DNA from 2 places in the Arthrobacter sp. GW460-12-1-14-TSB2 genome. Region 2 is predicted to be linked to the other one. Evidence: riboswitches for the same ligand, from Rfam matches in the RefSeq annotation. Region 2 holds a riboswitch; the other holds the start of a gene.
The links. A riboswitch is a leader RNA that binds a small molecule or an ion and turns the genes downstream of it on or off. The one in region 2 is predicted to bind cyclic di-AMP.
Positions count from the first base shown of each region.

Region 1: linked by a shared signal. The riboswitch ahead of AC07YR_RS02205 (NlpC/P60 family protein) and the one ahead of AC07YR_RS08420 (aggregation-promoting factor C-terminal-like domain-containing protein) in region 2 are both predicted to bind cyclic di-AMP.

Region 1 covers NZ_JBWKYC010000001.1:462,938-466,334, reverse strand. Annotated here, with positions in the region: gene AC07YR_RS02210 (polysaccharide deacetylase family protein) at 1-771, opposite strand, end outside; cyclic di-AMP (ydaO/yuaA leader) riboswitch at 1,112-1,304, shown strand; gene AC07YR_RS02205 (NlpC/P60 family protein) at 1,308-2,060, shown strand; gene AC07YR_RS02200 (hypothetical protein) at 2,170-2,775, opposite strand; gene AC07YR_RS02195 (DUF1918 domain-containing protein) at 2,909-3,103, shown strand; gene AC07YR_RS02190 (cupin domain-containing protein) at 3,177-3,397, opposite strand, start outside.
Region 2 covers NZ_JBWKYC010000004.1:236,404-239,800, reverse strand. Annotated here, with positions in the region: gene AC07YR_RS08430 (response regulator transcription factor) at 1-1, shown strand, start outside; gene AC07YR_RS08425 (HAMP domain-containing sensor histidine kinase) at 3-1,535, shown strand; cyclic di-AMP (ydaO/yuaA leader) riboswitch at 1,683-1,857, shown strand; gene AC07YR_RS08420 (aggregation-promoting factor C-terminal-like domain-containing protein) at 1,857-2,636, shown strand; gene AC07YR_RS08415 (hypothetical protein) at 2,879-3,394, shown strand.

The sequences.
Region 1 (3,397 bases), on a different contig from region 2:
CAATGCCTGTGCGACTGTGCGGACCGACGTCGTACCGTTTGCTGTCCGTGCGGCCAGCCATGTGACGAATTCCTTGAACAGTGCGGGGCTGATCGACAGGGACGGGTCCGTTCCGTTGGCGATCTCGTGGAAGGTCAGCTGCAGCCAGCCGCCGGTTGTCTCCGCGTTGGTGACGGTGGCCTGCAGGTCCGCCAGGCTCCACGTGGCGGCCACCTGGTCCGGTGCCCTGGTGACCATGGGTTCCTGCGGCGGTAGCGTTTCGGCCACAGGGCAGTCGGCGCAGCTGGCAGGAGATCGGATGTCGCCGAGGCCCCGGGAACTGGCGTACCCGCAGCCGCTGACTGCGGACTGGGCCGTGGCATTCACCGCAGCGAAGGGGTAGGCGAAGTTGCGGACGGTGAAGCCCCAGCCTTCGAGGGTCGACTTGCTGTTGCAGGCCTCCGCGCTCGCGGCTGCTGCGCTGAGCGTTGTCATGTCTGGATGGGTTACGCTGTGGCCGGCGATCTCGTTGCCGCCGGCGGCCAGAGTCTGCAGGTTCGCCCGGGTCAGGAACCCGGACTGGTCCACAAAGGACGTGGTGATGAAGAAGGTTCCCACCAGACCGTGGGCTTTGAGCTCCTGCGCGGCGGCCAGCTGGCTGCCGAGGCCGTCGTCGAACGTCAGGCTGACGATGGTCGGCCCCGCGGCCTTCGATGTGCCGGCGACACCCGCCACCGTGCTGACAGCCAGCAACAGCGCTCCCAGGATGGCGACCCAACGCCGGCCGTGCATACCCCCGGCCGTAGGCTCTGGGAGTTCCGCGACATGACGTGGCTGGTTGTGGACAGAACGATTTGACCAACGCATGATTCCTCCAGGCGTGTGAGTCCCCCCGCAAGAACATGCACGTAGACTACGCCTCGCGGCGTCAATGGAAAACACTCGAATTTGACAAACCGCAGATCCAAGTATATGTAGCGTGCCGCTACCTGCTTGTAGCAGCGCGAGCCGGGCCACAGCGGTGCCGGGGGAGGGCCCGACGGCCCCGTTACCTTGATGTGACATCCCAACGGTGGCCCGCGTACGGTGGAACGGTGCCCGTTGTCTCAGATACCGGCACTCCCGGGCGGATTGCCTAACCCTGCCGCGGTCCGGGATCCGATCGAAACCATCCGGCAGGGACGGGGAAACCACTATTGACCGGCAGAGTTCGTGCTGGTCTTCGGGGTGAAGCCGCACGCCATCCGCAACGCGGAAGGGCGCTGCGGCCGGGTGTCTCCCATCCGAATCCGACAGCTAACCTCGCAGGCATCGGGAGAGGTTAATTCATGCTTTCACGCAAACTGCCCGCTCATCATCGGTCAACCGCGCCCGCGGGGCGCTCCAGGTCCACATCGGCCGGGGGCCGGAGCAGGGCCGGCCGGCAGGCTGCGGTCATAGCCGCTGCCTCGGGCCTGGTCCTGTCCAGCGGCATGGCGGCCCAGGCCGCTGAAGCCCCGGCGGAACGTGACTCAGCTCCGGCGTCCGCCCCCGACATCAATGCCCAAGTGGGTGCCCCGCTCAGCGCTGATTCCCATGTCAGGATCAGCTACGAACGTCCGGACGTCAGCACCACCCCCGCCCCCGTGGAGGTATCGGTCGAAGAGCCCGTCCCGGCAGTGGCGGCAGCCGCCGCGGCGGCTCCGGCGCCTGCCGCTCCTGCTGTTTCCGTGCAGGTCCAGGCTGCGGTGCCCGCTCCCGCCCCGGCGCCTGTTGCCGGCGGTGTCAACGCCGCCATGGTTTCTGCCGCCTACGCGCAGCTGGGCATCACCCAGGACTGCACCGCCATGGTGGAAAAGGCCCTTGGCTCAGCCGGCATTCCGGTCGGGGACCTGGGACCCATGCAGTTTATGAACTATGGCTCCGTAGTGGGGGAGCCCCAGCCCGGCGACATGGTGGTGCAGTCCGGCCACGTCGGCATCTACATCGGCGACGGCCAGGTGATCAGCGGCGGAATGAACGGCGTAAACGCCACCGTCACGCACCCGCTGTCCTGGCTGACGGCCACCGGCGGCGTGACCTTCGTCCGCGCCGGAGCCTAGCCTCCCCGCCCTTCTTCAAGCGGGCGTAACGGCCGGCGATCAGCTGCCTTGGGGGCAGCAGGTCGCCGGCCTTCCGCGTATTCGTGGCACAACGGCGCACACGGGTACCTCAGGGCGGCGAGATGGTGAGCTGGGCCGTGATCTCGCCTTCCGCGAATTTGATGCGCAGCAGCGCGTCGCGGGTGTCCGCCGGAAGGGTGAAGCGGACGCCACCCGACTTGCTCGAATCGCCCGCGACCAACTCGTTCAGGCCGGGATCGGGGGAGTAACTGACGCCACCGACGTTCAGCCTGAACGTTGAGTCCCAGAAGTTCAGGTCATACCGGCCGTGGTTGGTGCACCTGAGCGTGAGGGTCAGTGCGATTTTGCCGGACACATCGGGGCGCGCAGTGGCGTTGAGAATTTCATATTCGACGTCGGCGGCCCGGTACGTGCGTTCGGCTGGCAGGGCTACCTTCCACTCCGCGCGGTTACCTGTGCCGGACCCGGGGGCGGACGTCGACGCACCAGCGCCCGGCTGTGCGGCGCCGGTGGAAGCGGCCGGGGAACCCGTACCGGAGGCGCTCGCCGTCGAAGCGGCGGGACGGCCGGCGTCGAACATCCCCAGTTGCCCCATGCCGAGCAGCAGCCCCGTCACAGCGGTGATCACAGCTGCTGCAGCGGTCAGCAGGCCGGGCAGCGTAGCCCACCAGTTGTTGGGTTTTTCCTCCGCCATAGCCGTTCCCCCTGGGTCCCGTGTCAAGGTCAGTTCAGTCGTATCCCGGCCGTACACCCTCGAACTTCCAGTGCGCAACGGCCCTGTTATCCCCGCCCCGAGACTCGTACTCTGGTTCTTGGAGGTGATTGCCATGAAGGCAACCCAGGGAGACCGGATCACTATCCGGGGCAAGACGGTCGGATCGTCGGAGCGGCACGGCCAGATCGTTGAGGTTCACGGCGCTGATGGAGCGCCGCCGTATGTGGTGCGATTCGACGACGGCCATCAAACCACTGTCATCCCCGGCGGGGACTTCGTGATTGACAGGATCCACCCGCAGCAGTGAACCCGCAGTAGTGGCCCCGCAGCCAACCGGGCTGTTGTCCGCCCGGCCGCTTCGGTTGCTTCGGCGCGGCCGGTTACTCGGGGGACTTGGCGAACACCGCGGCGCTGACGAACTCCACCCCGGTGAAGGGTTCGTCGCCTTCGACCCACGCGTCATGGCCTGGCGGGATGCTGTAGGAATCATGAGCGGCGATGTTGATCTGGTTGCCGTCAGAGGTCTGGACCACGAGTTTGCCGGAAACGCAAAAACCGACATGGCTGAGCTGGCATGACTCGGTCTTAACGACGGGCTTGA
Region 2 (3,397 bases):
AGGTGCCCACGCTTTCCGGCAAGATCCGCAAGGACCGCCGCCGCTTGCTCGATCCTTCCACCTGGCACCTCCGCACGCGGCTGGTTCTGGTGGCCATGGCATTGCTCGTGGCCATCTGCGGCGCAATTGGCCTGTTCAGTTACGCGTCCATGGATTCCTTCCTGACCAAGCAGCTCGATGATCGCCTGAGCCAGGCCTCAAGGCTCTCGAACGAGGCCGGACGGCCACGGCTCGGCAACCCCGCCGGCAGGCCTGATCCGCTGGAGGGCAGGGGCCAAGGTGTGGGGACCTTGATCGCCCGCATCGACAATGGCACTGTCAGCAGCGCCGGGTTCCTCGCGAGCGATGCCACGCCGTCTTCCCTGTCCCCCGAGGATGACCAGATCCTCCTGGCGCTCCAACACGACGCAACGCCGGTTGACCGGACGCTGTCCACCGGCTCCTACCGGCTGGTGGCAGTGGAGGCTCCATACGGGGACGTGATCATCACCGGACTCCCCCTCGATGAAAAACAGAACACCCTCAGCTCCTTGGTGTGGACCATGGTGATCGTGTCGATGGGCGGGCTCGCCCTGATCGGCCTTGCCGGAACTGTGCTGATCCGCCGCACCATGAAACCCCTCGAGCAGCTGTCCGAAGTTGCGACGCAGGTTTCCCAACTGCCTCTCGACGCCGGTGAGGTGGCCCTCGCAGTCCGGGTGCCGTCGTCGAACGCGCATCCTGGAACTGAAGTGGGCAGCGTGGGCTACGCACTCAACCTCATGCTGGACAACGTGTCCCAGGCACTCGAGGCCCGGCAGCAGAGCGAAACGAAGGTGCGCCAGTTCGTTGCCGACGCCTCGCACGAGCTGCGCACGCCGCTCACCGCCATCCGCGGCTACACAGAACTGATGCGGATGACCGAGCACTTTACGCCGGACGGCAAGAAATCCCTCGCCAGGGTACAGAGCCAGTCGGAACGGATGACCACCCTGGTGGAGGATCTCCTGCTGCTGGCCCGGTTGGATGAAGGCCAGCCGCTCAAGATCAGCGACGTGGACCTGACCCAGCTGGTGGTGGAAACCGTCAGCGACGAGAAGGTCATGGCGCCGGACCGTATCTGGCAGCTCGAATTGCCCGACGAGCCCGTTGTGGTCCGCGGCGACGCCAAGCAGCTGCACCAGGTGCTGGCTAACCTGCTTTCCAATGCCCGCAAGCATACGGACCCCGGAACCACCGTGGTCACCGGCGTGATGCGGTCGGCCGACGGCAGTGCCGTGGTGACCGTAACCGACAACGGTGCAGGGATTCCGCCGGAGTTCGTCGGCCGGGTCTTTGCCCGCTTTGCCCGGGCGGACGCCGCCCGCACGAGTCCGGCCCGCTCCGCTTCGGGCGCGGAAGCCACCGGCGCCTCTGCGTCCGAAGGGACCAGCGGCCTGGGCCTTTCGATTGTGCAGTCCATTGTGGAAGCGCACGGCGGAACCGTCGAAGTGAATTCCCGCCCGGGACGCACCGAGTTCGCCCTCCGCCTACCGTGCGAACCACCGGCAGCTTAGCTCCGGCGCATCACTGGCAAGCCAGCCGTTCCGGCGCAAGTCAACGCGCCGTCGTCGTGACCCTCGTTACCTAAATGTGACTTAAGCGCGAGACTCCTGTAGCGTTTTTAGAGTGCGGCAACCGTTATAGCCGCATATCCGGATGGACGCCAAACTCTGCCGCTACCCGGATTTCCTCATGATTAGGCAGAGGCGGGGGACCCAGGTCTCCGGGCATTTTGCATAGCCGCCCTCGGGGTGAAGCCGACACGTGAAGTTCCGTGCGGCCGGATGACCTCATCCGAACCCGACAGCTAACTCCGCCGGCATCGAGAGGCAACCATGACTAAATCCACGCTAGAAGTACGTCCGGAGCGCGCTTCCGACGAGTCCAAGGCGCCTGCCGAACGCTCACGCCACCGCGCCGAACCAGCCACCACCGCGTCGCCAATGTCCCGGATTGCTGCCGGATTGCAGGGCTCAGGCCGGCGGGCCGCAGTAGTAGCCACGGCCTGCGCCGTCCTGATCGGCGTCGGCGCCGCCGGCCAGGCCTCAGAACCTGCAGCCCCGGCAACATCTGCAACGGGCGAAGCCAGCGCCGCTACCGCAAACGCCGAGTCGAAGCTCGCGTTCGAAAAGATCCTGGTCTCCGCCATGCCCGCCCCGGCCTCTGTCAGCCTGACAGCGCAGTCGTCCGACGCGCAACCGGCATCCGAGGAGAAGTCCGCACCGGAAGCACCGGCACCCGCGCCTGCACCTGCACCGGCTGCGGCCCCCGCACCGGCTCCTGCCCCGGCACCGCCTGTAGCCGTCGACGATCCCGCAGCTGCCCAGGCGTATGCCGCATCGCAGCTCGGTACTTACGGCTGGGCGGCTGACCAGATGCAGTGCCTGACCACGCTGTGGACCAAGGAATCGGATTGGAAGACCACTGCCACGAATGCCAGCAGTGGCGCCTACGGCATTGTCCAGTCCCTGCCGGCCGAGAAGATGGCCAGCGCCGGGTCCGACTACCTGACCAACTTCCGCACCCAGATCAATTGGGGCCTGAACTACGTCAAGGAACGGTACGGCTCCCCCTGCGGCGCCCTGAACTTCCACTACGCCAACAACTGGTACTAAGCCGGCGCATCTTCGCCAGGCTTGGTCTGCATGAGCCGGAGGCCCCGAATCCACGTGGTTCGGGGCCTCCGGCTGTCTGACAGCACATTTCTCCCGCTGGTTCGCCCGTGTCCCTACCCTCATTCCTGGAGCCACAAGGTTTTCACAAGGTTGTGGAGTGACTCTGGGTCGCCGCCGCTTTCAATCGTCTTCCAAGCGGCTGCCGGCCCCAGGGCCGTCGTCAAGATGCAGGGAGCACAACAATGAAAAAATGGTTAGTTCCGACGGCCGTCCTGGCCTCAATTTTCGCAGCCGCCGCTCCGGCCGCGGCTGCGCCTTCCGGCCCGCCGCATCCACCGCTTCAAACTGAGTACATCTTTCACTGCGGCCAAGCCGCAGGTGGCTTCGACATCGAAGCCACCGTGACCGGGCGGGTCAAGGACATCGTTATCCCGGGGGACAGAGTCATTTCCGTAGCCCCGAACCTCAACGTGACCCTGACTAACGATGCCGGTGAGACGGTTAGTTATGTCATCACGGGCGCGTCCCACATCCAATTCGTGCCCACCGCCACGGATCCCGACAGCGTCGAATTCAAGTCGACCGGCCGGAACCTCCTTTCATTCGCCGATACGGACCAGGCTGGCGAGGACGTTTCCGGTGTGGTGCTCGTATCGGGCAACTTCAACTTCGCCGTCACCGGGGACTTCCAAACGGAAATCCGGAGGTACTCGGGACCTGGCACGGTCATCGACGTCTGCGCCGTACTGGCCCCCTAACGA